DNA from 2 places in the Streptomyces sp. NA04227 genome. Region 1 is predicted to be linked to the other one. Evidence: riboswitches for the same ligand, from Rfam matches in the RefSeq annotation. Region 1 holds a riboswitch; the other holds the start of a gene.

Region 1 (7,719 bases):
ATGTCCGTGGCGAAGTACGCCGAGATGTAGCCCTTGTCGAAGCGCATACCCTCGGTGAGTTCCAGCTCCAGACCGAAGGTCTGGGACTCCTCGACGGTGATGACGCCTTCCTTGCCGACCTTGTCCATCGCCTCGGCGATGAGCTCGCCGATCTGGGTGTCGGCGGCGGAGATGGAGGCGGTGGAGGCGATCTGCTCCTTGGTCTCCACGTCCTTGGCCTGCTCGAGCAGGGCGGCGGAGACGGCCTCGACGGCCTTCTCGATGCCACGCTTCAGGGCCATCGGGTTGGCGCCGGCGGCGACGTTGCGCAGGCCCTCGCGGACCAGCGCCTGGGCGAGGACGGTCGCGGTCGTCGTACCGTCACCGGCGACGTCGTCGGTCTTCTTCGCGACTTCCTTGACCAGCTCGGCGCCGATCTTCTCGTACGGGTCCTCGAGCTCGATCTCCTTGGCGATGGAAACACCATCGTTGGTGATCGTGGGGGCGCCCCACTTCTTCTCGAGGACGACGTTGCGGCCCTTGGGGCCGAGGGTCACCTTGACGGCGTCGGCGAGCTGGTTCATGCCGCGCTCGAGGCCGCGCCGTGCCTCCTCGTCGAACGCGATGATCTTGGCCATGTGAAGTGGTCCTCCCGGACAGGGTCTCCCCCGGTGACCCCCGGGGAAGCGTGGATACTTCGGACCGCGCTGGCGCCCGCGACGGACGGCCCGTACCCGGTGGTTCCTTGCCCCACCCGGCCTCGGACCTCACCGACTCGGTCCTGCTTTTTGTCACTCTCACCTTCAGAGTGCTAACGCCAATGATTAGCACTCTCCCCCTTCGAGTGCAAGGTTGCCTGTCGGCTCCGGCCCCTTCGGAGGGCCCCTTCACCTCGCGCGGTCGCCCCCCGGAGAGGACCGCCGGGACGACGCACGGGAGCGCCCCCGACCCGTCGCCCGCCGGACACACAAAAACCCACCCCCGGCCTCCCGGGGGTGGGTTCCTGCGCGTACTTTCGTGATGTCTCGTGACGTCGCCGCGTCAGGTCGGCGTCTCAGCCGGCCGCGAGACGGACCATGTCCGCCTGCGGGCCCTTCTGGCCCTGCGAGATCTCGAACTCGACTCGCTGACCTTCTTCCAGGGTGCGGTAGCCGTCCATCTGAATCGCGCTGTAGTGGACGAAAACATCCGCACCACCGTCGACCGCGATGAAGCCGTAGCCCTTCTCCGCGTTGAACCACTTGACGGTGCCCTGAGCCATGCCTAACTCCCCTATTACTGGCCCTTGCACAGGACCGCACTTCGCGGACCCGGGTCAGACCCCACCACCCGCCAACGGGGGGCGTAACGCGTCGACCGCGGCTGAATGTATCTGCACAACTGCCCTCTGCAACAGGTCAGTTGGACGAGAAATCTTGGCGCGACCAAGGGGAGTAAGCAGGGGAAATGCCGGAATTCAGGGCAAGTCGGGCCGCGCAAAATTGGGGCAACTTCGCAAATCGGCGCGACAGTTTGGCCACTTATTGCCGCCCTCCGGCGAGAACACATATGCACGTGGCACAAACGAGAGACGGCGTTCCCCAACTCTACTCCCTTCAACCCTGCAGAATTGCCCCCTCCGCTTTCGTCAGCGGAGGGGGCAATCGGTGAAGAGAAGGTCCGCGGCGCCGTATCCGGTTCCGCGTCACACGCCGTGCGGCCGGACGTCAACAGCCGTACACCACCGGCCCGTACGAACCGGACAAGCCGCGCGTAGCGACGGCGAGGCGGTTTTTCAGCAGCCGCCCGCGACGGCCGGGATGATCGAGACTCCGGCGCCGTCCGGCGTCGCGGTGTCCAGGCCCTGCTCGAAGCGGACGTCGTCGTCGTTGACGTAGACGTTGACGAAGCGGCGCAGCTTGCCCTGGTCGTCGAGGACGCGGGCGGCGATGCCGGTGTGGTTCTTCTCCAGGTCGGCGATGACCTGGGCGAGGGTGGCGCCCTCGGCGGCGACCTCGGCCGCACCGCCGGTGTAGGTGCGCAGGATGGTCGGGATGCGGACCGTGACGCTCATGGATCGGGCCTTTCTTCGGTCTTCGGGACTTCCGGGGCGGCGGAAGGGGTCAGTGGTCCAGGCCCGCGGCGCGGAAGGCGTCCAGGCTGGGGCGGATGGTGGCGGTGGGGCCGGTGGTCGGCGCGACCGCGTCGAGGGTCTTGAGGCCGTCGCCGGTGTTGAGGACCACGGTGGTGAGGGACGGGTCGAGGAGCCCGGCCTCGATCAGCTTCTTGGTGACGCCGACCGTCACACCGCCCGCGGTCTCGGCGAAGATGCCCTCGGTCTGCGCGAGCAGCTTGATGGCCTCGACGATCTGCTCGTCGTTCACGTCCTCCACGGCGCCACCGGTGCGGCGGGCGATGTCCAGGACGTACGGGCCGTCGGCCGGGTTGCCGATGGCCAGCGACTTGGCGATGGTGTTCGGCTTCTGCGGCTTGACCACGTCGTGGCCGCCCTTGAAGGCCACCGACACCGGGGAGCAGCCCTCGGCCTGGGCGCCGAAGATCTTGTACGGCTTGTCCTCGACCAGGCCGAGCTTGATCAGCTCCTGCAGACCCTTGTCGATCTTGGTGAGCTGCGAGCCGGAGGCGATCGGCACCACGATCTGGTCGGGCAGCCGCCAGCCGAGCTGTTCGCAGATCTCGTACGCGAGGGTCTTGGAACCCTCGCCGTAGTACGGGCGCAGGTTGACGTTGACGAAGCCCCAGCCCTCGCCGAGCGGGTCGCCGATGAGCTCGGAGCAGAAGCGGTTGACGTCGTCGTAGTTGCCCTCGATACCGACGAGCTCGCCGCCGTAGACCGCGGCCATGACCACCTTGCCCTGCTCCAGGTCGTGCGGGATGAACACGCAGGAGCGGAAGCCGGCCCGGGCGGCGGCGGCGCCGACGGCCCCTGCCAGGTTGCCGGTGGAGGAGCAGGACAGGGTGGTGAAGCCGAAGGCGCGGGCGGCCTCGACGGCGATGGCGACGACACGGTCCTTGAAGGAGTGCGTCGGGTTGCCGGAGTCGTCCTTGACGAACAGGCCGCCGGTGACGCCGAGTTCACGGGCCAGGTTGTCGGCCTTGACCAGCTTGGTGAAGCCCGGGTTCAGGCTGGGCTTGTCGGCGACGTCGGCCGGTACGGGAAGCAGGGGGGCGTAACGCCAGATGCTGTTGGGGCCGGACTCGATGCGCGCGCGCAGTGCCTCGGGGTCGCCGACGGGAAGGTCGTATGCGATTTCCAGCGGACCGAAACAGCTCGCGCAGGCGAAGATGGGGCCCAGTTCGAAGCGCTCGCCGCATTCGCGACAGGACAGCGCGGCGGCGGGACCGAGATCGACGGTCGAGTTGGTGGCAACAGTCTGCACAGCCATGGTGGCGAGGCCCTCTCTCCTCATCTTCCTCGCGACGCGTTTCGCCACGAGACGGAATTGGCACCTTCCCGAGCCGGTGGCCTCACCGCGTGTTCACGCACGGTGATGAGTAAGCCGCTTGCGCGGCGGGCCGGCTGGAGGGTTGCCGGGGCTTCAACGGGCCGTATCCCTCTGCCCCTCTGGATGAGCGGTATGGCGCAGGGAAGGCCATTGGCACGACCCTGGGCGTTTGTCCGCGGCGACCCCCGACATGCGATGGTCATCCGCGTTGTTCAAGACTGTAACCGAAGGCCAGGACAGTTGAGACAGTCGTCCGAACCGCGAGATGTAAATCACCGTAATCCGCACTGCCGTGACCATGGCCCGGCAGCCGCGGGCAGGGTCGCCGCCGGGAGAGCGGCGCGGCAGTGAGGGGACGCAGACCGTGCTCGAAGAGGTCGAGACCTGGCTGGCCAGACGCTCCTGGTCGGTGTCCGAGCGCCCGCTGCCGTCACTCCTCGCGGCCAAACGGGCCACCGGCACCCGGATCAGCGTGGTGCTGCCCGCCCTGGACGAGGAGGAGACGGTCGGCGAGATCGTCTCGGTGATCAGGGCTGAGCTGATGCGTCCCGCGGCGCCGCTGGTGGACGAGCTGGTCGTGATCGACTCGGGTTCGACCGACGCCACCGGGCCGGTCGCCGCGGACGCGGGCGCCCGGGTGGTGCACCGCGACGAGATCCTGCCCCGGCTGCCCACCCTGCCCGGCAAGGGCGAGGTGCTGTGGCGCTCGCTGCTCGTCACCGAGGGGGACATCGTCTGCTTCGTGGACGCCGATCTGCGCGAGTTCTCCGCGGACTTCGTGACCGGCATCGTGGGCCCGCTGCTCACCGAGCCCGACGTCCAGTTCGTGAAGGCGATGTACGACCGGCCGTTCGCGGGCGGCGGCATGGAGCCCGGCGAGCAGGGCGGCCGGGTCACCGAGCTGATGGCACGGCCGCTCCTGAACATGCACTGGCCGCTGCTCGCGGGGTTCGTGCAGCCGCTCGGCGGCGAGTACGCGGCCCGCAGGTCCCTGCTCGAACAGCTCCCGTTCCCGGTCGGCTACGGCGTGGAGCTCGGCCTGCTCGTCGACGCGCTGCACACGGTCGGCCTGGACGCCCTCGCCCAGGTCGACGTCGGCGTGCGCCGCCATCGCCACCAGGGCGGCCAGGCCCTCGGCCGGATGGCCGCCGCGATCTACCGCACCGCCCAGCTCCGGCTGGCCCGCGGCCAGCTCCTGCGGCCCGAACTGACCCAGTTCGTACGCGGCGAGAAGGGCTTCGAACCGCGCACCTTTCCGGTGGACACGGAGGAGCGGCCGCCGATGCGGTCGATCGCGGAGTACCTGCGACGGAGCGTGGCATAGGGGAGGGAGGTACTACGGAGGTACGCACGGCCGTGCGCCCCGCCTGCTCCCGCGTGCCCCCGCCCGATGCCCCACCCGCGCCCGCCCGAAGTTTGCCCGTAACGGGACTCGGCTAGGTTCGCCCCATGGCTTCCATGCAGGGTGCACAGGTCCTCGTCGCCTCCAACCGCGGCCCCGTCTCGTACACGAGTGGAGTGGACGGTGAGCTGACCGCCAAGCGGGGCGGCGGCGGGCTCGTCTCGGGTCTCTCCGCGATCGGCGCCGACGCGGAGGCGGTGTGGGTGTGCGCGGCGCTCGGGGAGGGCGACCGGGAAGCGGTACGGCGCGGTGGCGGGAAGCTGGATCCCGCCGACACCGGTGGACAGCACGTCCGGATGCTGGACATCCCGGCCGAGGTGCACGCCGACGCGTACAACGGCATCGCCAACTCGGTGCTCTGGTTCGTGCACCACATGCTCTACCAGACGCCCCTGGAGCCGGTGTTCGACGCCGAGTTCCGGGAGCAGTGGGCCTCCTACGAGACGTACAACCGCGCTTTCGCCGAAGCGCTGGCCGAGGAGGCGGCCGAGGGGGCGGCGGTGCTGATCCAGGACTACCACCTGGCGCTGGCCCCGGCGATGCTCCGCGCACTACGGCCCGACCTGCGCATCGGCCACTTCTCGCACACGCCCTGGGCCCCGGTGGACTACTTCCGGCTGCTGCCCGACGACATCGCCGAGCAGTTGCTGCGCGGCATCCTGGGCGCCGACCGCGCCGCCTTCCTCACCCGCCGCTGGGCCGACGCCTTCGAGGACTGCGCGGACCGGTACCTCGGCGGCACCGGGAGCACCCGGATCGGTGTGCACGGCCTCGGCGCGGACGCGGCGTTCCTGCGCGAGCGCGCCCACCGCGAGGACGTGGCCGAGCGCCTGGCCGCGCTGCGCGAGCAGATCGGCGGTGCGGACCGCAAGGCGATCGTCCGCGTCGACCGCACCGAACTCTCCAAGAACATCGTCCGCGGCCTGCTCGCCTACCGGCAGCTCCTCACCGACCGGCCCGAGTGGCGCGAGCGCGTCGTCCACCTCGCCTTCGCCTACCCCTCCCGGCAGGACCTCGCGGTCTACCGCGACTACACCGACGAGGTCAGCCGGGTCGCCGGGGACATCAACTCCCAGTTCGGTACGCCGCGTTGGACCCCGGTGGTGCTGCATGTGAAGGACGACTTCGCGCGCTCGCTCGCCGCGTACCGGCTCGCGGACGTCGCCCTGGTCAACCCGGTGCGCGACGGCATGAACCTGGTGGCCAAGGAGGTCCCGGTACTCGCCGAGAACGGCTGCGCCCTGGTGCTCTCGCGCGAGGCCGGTGCACACGAGGAGATGGGCGAGGACGCGCTCACCGTCAATCCGTACGACGTGAGCGGCACCGCCGAGGCCCTGCACCGCGCGCTGAGCATGCCCGCGGCCGAACGCGCGGACCGCACCCGGCGGCTGGTCGCGGCGGCGACGGCGCTGCCGCCGCAGGAGTGGTTCCTGGCGCAGTTGCGGGAGTTGAGGGACGCGCCGCGCGCGACGGGATGACCGTCGAGGGCTCAACGCACGGGATGGCGCCGCGAGTTGGGCCGCTCAGCGTTTCCAGGTGGGGCAGTACTCCAGGTGGAAGTCGTCCCAGCCGTGGTCGTGCAGGTCGTTCCAGTAGTAGAGCCCGCGGCAGACGTGGTAGTTGCAGGCGCCCGAGATCTGGAGCTGGGTCGCCGCGTGCGGCGGGCCCTCGCGGGTCACCTCGAAGAACTCCTTCGCGCCCTCGCGCAGCGCCGTCGTGGTGCCGGTGAGGAACAGCGTCTCGGCGAAGCGGTGTTGGTGCAGTACGTCCTCGCCCGCGGAGTCGGAGATGTGCACGGGATCCCGGTCCTCGGGCGGCACCCGTTCCGGGAGATCGGTCCCCGGCACACTCGCCGTACGCAGCTCGCGCGGCGCGTTCGCCGCCCGCAGCCGCTCGCGCAGTCGTTTCCAGCGCGAGGGGCGGAACTGCACGGCCCGGTGGGCGAGTACGAGGTCGACGGGCTTCTCGTCACGCCAGCCGCCCCCGGGCGGCTCCTCGTCGGCCGTCGCGCGCATCGGCAGATGGACCAGTGTGTGCGGAGAGCGGGCGGCGAGCAGCCACAGGGTGCCGATACGACGGCCGTCGGAGCGGTCGACGAACATGTCGTAGTTGTCGCTGCGGTGGTAGAGCGCGCCGTTCCTCAGCGGTCCGGCGGGGCTGATCACCCGGTGCTCCACCCCGTCGAGCCGCACCTTCTGCACCGAGATCTTCACCCGCAGGTCCTCGCGTGTCAGCGCGGCCCTCGACGCGGACATCCGTCCACCTCTCCCCCTCTGTCGACTCAACTCCCTTTCTAGAGGGTGAAGTTGATGGCAGGGAAGCGAATAAACGAGGCCCGCCCCGGCGCTCGGCGACGAGCTGCGGCGGGACGGGCCTGTGGCCGTCGGGCTGCGGGGGAGTCAGCCGACGGCCTCCCTCAGGGGCCGTTGCGGGGCGTCCCCCTCGGGCGATCGGGCGCCATCAGCCGACGGCCTTCCAGTGGTCGTACTCGCTGACCATTTGGTACGTACGGTCCGGGCAGTGGAACGCGCTGTCCGGCTGGTCGTAGTGGGTGTCGGAGTTCTGCTCACTCGCCGCCGCCCAACCCCCGTCCACACGTACCGAGATGTCGTGCGACTCGAAGGTCAGCCCGGCCATGGCGTGGCAGGAGTAGGCGGTACCGGACGGGTCGGTGGTCGAGTACAGCTCGTAGATGTCCCAGCCGTCGGTACGGCCCTGGGTCTGCCCGGACTGGGTGAACAGCTCGTCCCAGGTGCCGGTGGTGTGGTTGTACAGGGCTGCGGTCCAGGTGCCGGTGCCCGCGTCGGTACGGACAACACGCCCTGTGTACGCGGCAGTTGAACCGTCGGTGTAGGTGCCGAGGAAGGCGTCGTCGATCGGCACCGCGGCCTC
Region 2 (7,719 bases), 3.2 Mb from region 1:
CGACCCCCAGGGCGCGAACATCGCCAAGGGTGGCGAGCTGTTCCGCAACAACTGCGCGCAGTGCCACAACTTCACCGGTGAGGGCGGTGCCCTGACCAACGGCAAGTACGCACCGAACCTCAACGGTGTCTCGCCCAAGCACATGTACGAGGCCATGGAAACCGGCCCGCAGAACATGCCTTCCTTCCCGGACAAGACCATGCCGGAGAAGAACAAGAAGGAGATCATCGCTTACGTCCAGGCGGTCAACGGCGACGAAACCCCGACGCCCGGCGGTGCGAAGCTCGGCGGCATCGGCCCGGTGGCCGAGGGTCTGTTCGCCTGGGTCTTCGGACTGGGTGGCCTGGTTGCCGTCTGTGTCTGGATCGCCGCCCGGACCACGAAGGCGAAGAAGTCATGAGTACCCACGAAGACATTCCGGAAGAGAACCTGCCGAGCAAGCGGGACGAGGCGCACGGCGCCGAAGTAGCCCCGCACGTCGAGGACTTGTTCACCGACCCGGGCATGCCCGCGCACGAGCACCGGGTCCAGGACATCGACGAGAAGGCCGCCAAGCGCTCGGAGCGCGTGGTCACCTTCCTGTTCACGCTCTCGATCCTGTCCACGATCGGCTTCATCGCCGCGTACGTGACGGTGCCGGTGGACAAGATCGTCTACATCTGGCCGCTCGGTCACATCAGCGCGTTGAACTTCTCGCTGGGTTCGACGCTGGGCCTGGCCCTCTTCTGCATCGGCGCCGGCGCGGTCCACTGGGCCCGCACGCTGATGAGCGACGAGGAGGTCGCCGACGACCGGCACCCCGTCGCGGCCTCGCCCGAGGTCAAGGCCAAGGTCATGGCCGACTTCGCCGCGGGTATGAAGGAAGCCAACATCGCGCGCCGCAGGCTGATGCGGAACACGATGGTCGGCGCCCTCACCGTGGTGCCGCTCGCCGGTGTCGTGCTGCTGCGCGACCTGGGCCCGATGCCCGGCAACAGCCTGCGCAAGACGGCCTGGAAAAAGGGCAAGCTTCTTGTCAACATGAACACGAACGAGCCGCTGCGTCCCTCCGATGTGGCCGTCGGCTCGCTCACCTTCGCCAAGCCCGAGGGCCTGGAGGAGCACGACCACGATTTCAACACACAGATCGCCAAGGCCGCGCTGATGATCGTTCGTATTCAGCCGGAAGACATCAAGGACAAGCGCGAACTGGACTGGTCCCACGACGGGATCGTGGCGTACTCGAAGATCTGCACCCACGTGGGCTGCCCGATCTCCCTGTACGAACAGCAGACGCACCACGCGCTGTGCCCGTGCCACCAGTCCACCTTCGACCTGGCCGATGGCGCACGTGTCATCTTCGGCCCGGCCGGACACGCCCTTCCGCAACTGCAGATCGGCGTGAATGATGAGGGGTACCTCGAAGCGCTCGGCGACTTCGCGGAGCCTGTCGGTCCTGCATTCTGGGAGCGCGGATGAGCACTGCAACTACCGACAAGTCAGAGGCTGGCGGCAACAACAGCCGTGGCAAGGCGTCCGCAGGTGAGCGGTTCGCCGACTGGACGGACGGACGCCTGGGCATCTACAGCCTGGCCAAGTCCCAAATGCGCAAGATCTTCCCCGACCACTGGTCGTTCATGTTGGGTGAGGTCGCGCTCTACAGCTTCATCATCATCATCCTCACCGGTATCTACTTGACGATGTTCTTCCACCCGTCGATGAACGAGGTGGAGTACTCGGGCAGTTACGTGCCCATGCAGGGTCAGCTGATGTCGGAGGCCTTCAACTCCACGATGACGATCAGCTTCGACGTGCGTGGCGGTCTGCTCATAAGGCAGATCCACCACTGGGCGGCGCTGGTCTTCCTCGCCGCGATGTTCGTGCACATGATGCGCGTCTTCTTCACGGGCGCGTTCCGCAAGCCGCGCGAGATCAACTGGCTGTTCGGCTGGACCCTGTTCGTCCTCGGCATGTTCACCGGCTTCACCGGGTACTCGCTGCCGGACGACCTGCTCTCGGGTACGGGTATCCGCTTCGTCGAAGGTGCGATCCTGTCCGTACCGATCGTCGGTACGTACATCTCGTTCTTCGCGTTCGGGGGCGAGTTCCCCGGCGGCGACCTGGTGGCGCGGCTCTACTCGATCCACGTCCTGCTGTTGCCAGGGCTGATGCTCGGCCTCATCGTCGGGCACCTGTTCCTGGTCTTCTACCACAAGCACACCCAGTGGGGCGGACCCGGAAAGACCGAGAACAACATCGTCGGCACTCCGCTGCTCTCGGTGTACGCCGCCAAGGCCGGTGGCTTCTTCTTCCTGGTCTTCGGTGTCATCGCGCTGATCGCGGCCATGGTCACGATCAACCCGATCTGGGTGCTCGGTCCATACCGGCCGGACCAGGTGTCCACCAACGCACAACCAGACTGGTACATGGGCTTCACCGAAGGTGCGGTCCGTGTCATGCCGGGCTGGGAGATCAACTTCTGGGGTCACACACTCGTCCTGGGTGTGCTCATCCCGCTGCTGGTCTTCCCGCTGGTCCTCGTCGCGCTCGCGGTCTATCCGTTCGTCGAGTCCTGGGTCACCGGCGACAAGCGCGAGCACCACATCCTGGACCGCCCGCGCAACGTTCCGACCCGTACCGCCTTCGGTGTCGCGTGGCTCACGGTCTACATGGTTCTGCTGATCGGTGGTGGCAACGACCTATTTGCCACTCACCTGAACCTGTCGATCAACGCGATCACCTGGTTCGTCCGGATCGGTGTATTCGTCCTGCCGGTCATCAACTTCGTCATCACCAAGCGCATCTGCCTGGGCCTCCAGCGCCGGGACCGCGAGAAGGTGTTGCACGGACGCGAGTCCGGCATGATCAAGCGGCTGCCGCACGGTGAGTTCATCGAGGTTCACGAGCCGCTGGACCGCAGCGCGGTCTACCAGCTCACGATGCACGAGCAGTACTCGCCGGCCGAGATCGAGTCCGAGGTCGACGAGAACGGCGTGGCGAAGAAGATCACCCGTGGCCAGAAGCTCCGCGGCAAGCTGTCCCGCGGTTACTTCGGCGACGGCAACCAGATCACCAAGCCGAACGCCAAGGAGTACGAGGAGATCACGAGCGGCCACGGCCACCACTGATCCCTCGGCGTAACTGCCCGGTCAACGCCACAGCGAAGAGCCCCGTCCACTGCCTGGACGGGGCTCTTCGTCCGTTGCCGCGGGGTGGATAGGCTGGGGGTTACGGACTCTTTACGTCCGCCCGCACCTTCCCACTCACCAGGAGCGACCCATGAGCGCTGCGACACCCGCTGGAGGCACCAACACGGCGGGCCGTTCCTGGCCCGAGGTGCTGAACGCACTGCTGGCGGGCAAGGACCAGAGCGCCGACGCCACGGCCTGGGCGATGGACCGCATCCTGCGCGGCGAGGCGACAAACGCCCAGATCGCCGGTTTCGCGGTCGCCCTGCGCGCCAAGGGCGAGACGGTCGAGGAGATCACCGGCCTGGTCCGCACCATGTACGAGCACGCCCGGCTGATCGAGGTGGCGGGGCCGAGCGTGGACATCGTCGGCACCGGCGGCGACGGTGCCCAGACGGTCAACATCTCCACCATGTCGGCGATCGTGGTGGCCGGGACCGGGGCCCGGGTCGTCAAGCACGGCAACCGCGCCGCTTCGTCCGCCAGCGGCGCCTCCGATGTACTGGAGAAGCTCGGCGTCAACCTGGAGCTGACCCCCGACCGGGTCGCCGAGGTGGCCGAGGAGGCGGGGATCACCTTCTGTTTCGCGGTGAAGTTCCACCCCGCGCTGCGCCATGTGGCCGCCGCCCGCAAGGAGTTGGGCATCCGCACCACCTTCAACATCCTCGGCCCGCTGACCAACCCGGCCCGGGTGCGGTCCCTGGCGACCGGCGTCGCGGACGCCAGGATGGCGCCGATCGTGGCCGGTGTGCTCGCCGCCCGCGGCTCCTCGGCGCTCGTCTTCCGCGGCGACGACGGCCTGGACGAGCTGACCACCACGGCCACCTCGCGGGTCTGGGTGGTCCGCGACGGCGCCGTCGCGGAGGAGGCCTTCGACCCGCGTGACGTCGGTATCGAACTGGTCCCCGTTCAGGCTCTGCGGGGCGCCGACGCCTCGTACAACGCGGAGGTCGCGCGGCGGCTCCTGGACGGCGAGGGCGGCCCCGTACGCGACGCCGTACTGCTGAACTCGGCGGCGGCGCTCGCGGCGCTCAGTCCGAGCGACGCACCGCTGACCGAGCAGATCCGCGGCGGGCTCGACCGCGCCGCCGAGTCCATCGACTCGGGCGCGGCACGTCGGGCCCTGGAGCGCTGGGTGGCGGCCAGCAACGCCTGAGAGCGTCGGGCGAGGTCCGAGAGTGCCGAGCGACGCCTGAGGGCGTCGGGCACCGAGTGGCGGCGTCGGGCACCGTGTGACAGTTGTGCGAACAGCCGCCGGTTTCCTTGGCTTCTGTTCCGTTTCGTCCAGTGGGTCATCGGCCCGTGGCTTGCGAAGTCGCGGGCCGATGACCATACTTCTGGGCAGGTCATGAGTGACAGCGAAAAGGCCCCGGCCCGCTGTCCGGCAACCCTCCGTCCGTGGCGGGGTGCCCCGGGTGAAGACCAGGCAGCAGACAGCAAGGTCTGCGGCAAGCGCGGATCCCTCGCAACCAGGGATCCTGGTCGTCGAGGAGTTCTCATGAGCAAGCGAATGCGCTAGGGCACACGCCCCCTTCCGGCCCACGGCTCCGCATGCCGCTCGGCCGTACCGGGCCCCCGCCACCGGATCTCTCTTTTCGGTAGCACAGTGCCCCCGTACGCGCCGTCCCCGGCCCGGAGTTGCGAGCCTCAGGCCCGTCCCGCACCCCTTTCCTTTGTCCGCGCCGTGCACGGCCCCCGGGCAGGCACCGTCCTGCCCCGCGGCGGCCCCGGCGTGCCCATCTCGCTTGCCACATACGGGAGTTGCTTATGTCTGCCACCCACACCACCGACGCCGCCCGCGCCGCCGCCGAGACCGTCTGCGCCGCCGGCGACGCCGAGAGCGCCTGCCCTGCCGCCGACACCGCCCGTAGTGCCGTCCCCGCCCCGCTGCCGGTCCTCGGCGCCGACGTCACCGTCCCGCTGGTGACCGGGGGCGACGTCACCTACGCGGCCCTCGACTACGCGGCCAGCGCCCCCGCGCTCCAGCGGGTCTGGGACGACGTCGCCGCCTACGCCCCGTACTACGGCAGCGTCCACCGGGGTGCCGGTTACCTCTCGCAGCTCTCCACCGAACTGTTCGAGCAGGCCAGGGTGACGGTGGCGGAGTTCCTCGGCTGCCGCGCGGACGACCAGCTGATCTTCACCCGGTCCACCACCGACTCGCTCAACCTGCTCGCCTCGGTGCTGCCCGCCGACTGCCGGGTCTACGTCTTCGAGACGGAGCACCACGCCTCGCTGCTGCCCTGGCCCGACGAGCGGGTGAGCTACCTGGACGCACCCCGCTCGCCCGCGGAGGCCGTGGACACCCTGCGCACCGCACTCGCCGCGCGCGAGGCGAACGTACCCGCGCTGGTGTGCGTCACCGGTGCCTCGAATGTGACCGGTGAACTCTGGCCGGTCCGTGAACTGGCCGCCGCCGCCCACGAGTTCGGCGCCCGAATCGTCCTTGACGCGGCCCAGCTCGCCCCGCACCGGCCGGTGGACATCGCCGAACTCGACGTGGACTGGGTCGCGTTCTCCGGCCACAAGCTCTACGCGCCGTTCGGCTCGGGCATCCTCGCGGGCCGCGCCGACTGGCTGCGCGCCGCCGAGCCGTACCTGGCCGGGGGCGGCGCCTCGCGCAAGGTCTCGCGGCGGGCGGACGGCGGCGTCGAGGTCGAGTGGCACGAGAGCGCCGCACGGCACGAGGCCGGCTCCCCGAACGTCATCGGCGCCCATGCGATCGCCTCCGCCTGCAAGGCCCTGACCGAGGCGGGCTTCGACTCGGTGGTGGCCCGCGAGGAGCACCTGGTGGCCAGGCTCAGCGAGGGCCTCGCCGAGGTGCCCGGCGTCCGGGTGCTGTCCCTGTTCGGAGAGCACGCGGCGCGGGTCGGCGTGCTGTCCTTCGTGGTGGACGGCTGGAACAGCTCCCACTTCGCGGCCGCCCTCTCCGCCGAGTACGGAATCGGCGTACGCGACGGCCTGTTCTGCGCCCACCCGCTGCTGCGCACCCTCCTCGGCGCCGAGGACGACGCCCCCGGCGAGTGCGGCTCCCCCGAGACGGCCCCCGGCGAGAAGGCCCTGAACGCGGTGCGCGTGAGCTTCGGCGCGGGCACCCCCGACGAGCACATCGACCGCTTCCTCGCCGCGGTGGGCGAGCTGGTCCGCTCCGGCGCCCGCTGGAACTACCGCACGGAGGACGGGCGTTGCGTGCCGGACCGGGCTGCCGGGGCGGCGCGCGGCTGACCTCGGAGCGGGCGGCCGGAGGCGGGCAGGCTCAGGAGTCCAGCCCGATGGCGAACGCCGCCTCCAGGTCGTGCTGGGAGTAGGTGCGGAAGGCCACGTGGGTGTCGGTGCCCTCGACGCCGGGGATCTTGCTGATCCGGCCGGGGATGACGTCCGCGAGGTCGTCGTGGGAGCGGACGCGGACCATGGCGATCAGGTCGTAGGTGCCGGTGACGGAGAAGACCTCGCTGACGCTGTCCAGCGAGGCGATCGACTCGGCGATCTCCGGGATCCGGTCCACGCTGGTCTTGATGAGCACGATCGCGGTGATCACGGTGATTCTCCCTGGTTGACCGGGCACGTGACGCCTTGTGGGCGCACTCTTGGGGCCTCTCACTCTAGAGGAGCCGTACCGCGCAGCCCGCCGGTCGCCGGGGGAGTGGTCTCGGGCACCCGCTGCCCCGGTAGCGCAGCCAGGCGTACGTGAAGCCGAGCGCGAAGCCGACGAGGTGGGCCAGGTAGGCGACGCCCGGGCCCTGGCCGCTCCGGCCGAGGGCGAGCCACTGGAGGGTGGCCCAGAACGGCAGTACCAGCCAGGCGGGAAAGCGCAGCGGCAGGAAGAAGAGGAACGGGAACAGGCTGGTGACCCTGGCCTTCGGGAAGAGGTAGAGGAAGGCGCCGAGTACCGCCGAGATCGCTCCGGAGGCGCCGACCAGGCTCTGGCCGGAGTCGGGGTGCGCGAGGGCGTAGCCGATCAGGGCGAGGGCGCCCGAGCCCACGTAGAAGAAGACGTAGTGCAGCCTGCCCAGGCGTTCCTCGGCCATCGCGCCGAAGACGTAGAGGAAGAGCATGTTGCCGAGCAGGTGCAGCCAGCTCCCGTGGACGAACAGGGCGGACAGCGGGGTCAGCAGGGCGCCGGGCCGCAGACCGAGGAGTTCGTCGGGGACCACGCCCCAGTGGTCGAAGTACGCGCGCTGTGCCGCGAGGAGCCGCTCGCCCGTTCCGTAGCCGGGGAACAGGCCGGAGACCGGGCTGATCACGAAGACGAGGCAGCAGGCGGCGATGAGCGCGGAGGTCACCGGGGCCGGACCGCGCAGCACGGCCCGTCCGAGGTGCGTGCCCCACCGGGGTGTCCGTCCTTCGATCATGGACAGATCATGACGTACCGGACGCCGGGTGTGCGGAGTGCCTCGCCGCCGTGGACGTTCGCGCGCGGGCCGGGTTCCAGGTCGTAGGGTTGGTCGCCACGTACCAGCGGGCAGGAGCACCATGTAAACCATGTACATCGTGGACACAGCTGGACGGACATGGTGCACGGGCAGGGACGTGGGACGAGCGCGCCGTGACC

What was found. A riboswitch is a leader RNA that binds a small molecule or an ion and turns the genes downstream of it on or off. The one in region 1 is predicted to bind S-adenosylmethionine.
Region 2: linked by a shared signal. The riboswitch ahead of HUT18_RS06180 (aminotransferase class V-fold PLP-dependent enzyme) and the one ahead of thrC (threonine synthase) in region 1 are both predicted to bind S-adenosylmethionine.

Annotation. Positions count from the first base shown of each region.
Region 1 covers NZ_CP054918.1:4,655,230-4,662,948, reverse strand. Annotated here, with positions in the region: gene groL (chaperonin GroEL) at 1-617, opposite strand, end outside; gene HUT18_RS19875 (cold-shock protein) at 1,034-1,240, opposite strand; gene HUT18_RS19870 (MoaD/ThiS family protein) at 1,754-2,032, opposite strand; gene thrC (threonine synthase) at 2,082-3,365, opposite strand; SAM riboswitch class I at 3,383-3,555, opposite strand; gene HUT18_RS19860 (glucosyl-3-phosphoglycerate synthase) at 3,790-4,749, shown strand; gene HUT18_RS19855 (trehalose-6-phosphate synthase) at 4,875-6,305, shown strand; gene HUT18_RS19850 (hypothetical protein) at 6,351-7,082, opposite strand; gene HUT18_RS19845 (hypothetical protein) at 7,288-7,719, opposite strand, start outside.
Region 2 covers NZ_CP054918.1:1,492,249-1,499,967, reverse strand. Annotated here, with positions in the region: gene HUT18_RS06200 (c-type cytochrome) at 1-400, shown strand, start outside; gene HUT18_RS06195 (ubiquinol-cytochrome c reductase iron-sulfur subunit) at 397-1,458, shown strand; gene HUT18_RS06190 (cytochrome bc complex cytochrome b subunit) at 1,455-3,107, shown strand; gene trpD (anthranilate phosphoribosyltransferase) at 3,259-4,323, shown strand; SAM riboswitch class IV at 4,512-4,628, shown strand; gene HUT18_RS06180 (aminotransferase class V-fold PLP-dependent enzyme) at 4,935-6,392, shown strand; gene HUT18_RS06175 (Lrp/AsnC family transcriptional regulator) at 6,424-6,705, opposite strand; gene HUT18_RS06170 (rhomboid family intramembrane serine protease) at 6,770-7,519, opposite strand; gene HUT18_RS06165 (hypothetical protein) at 7,650-7,719, shown strand, end outside.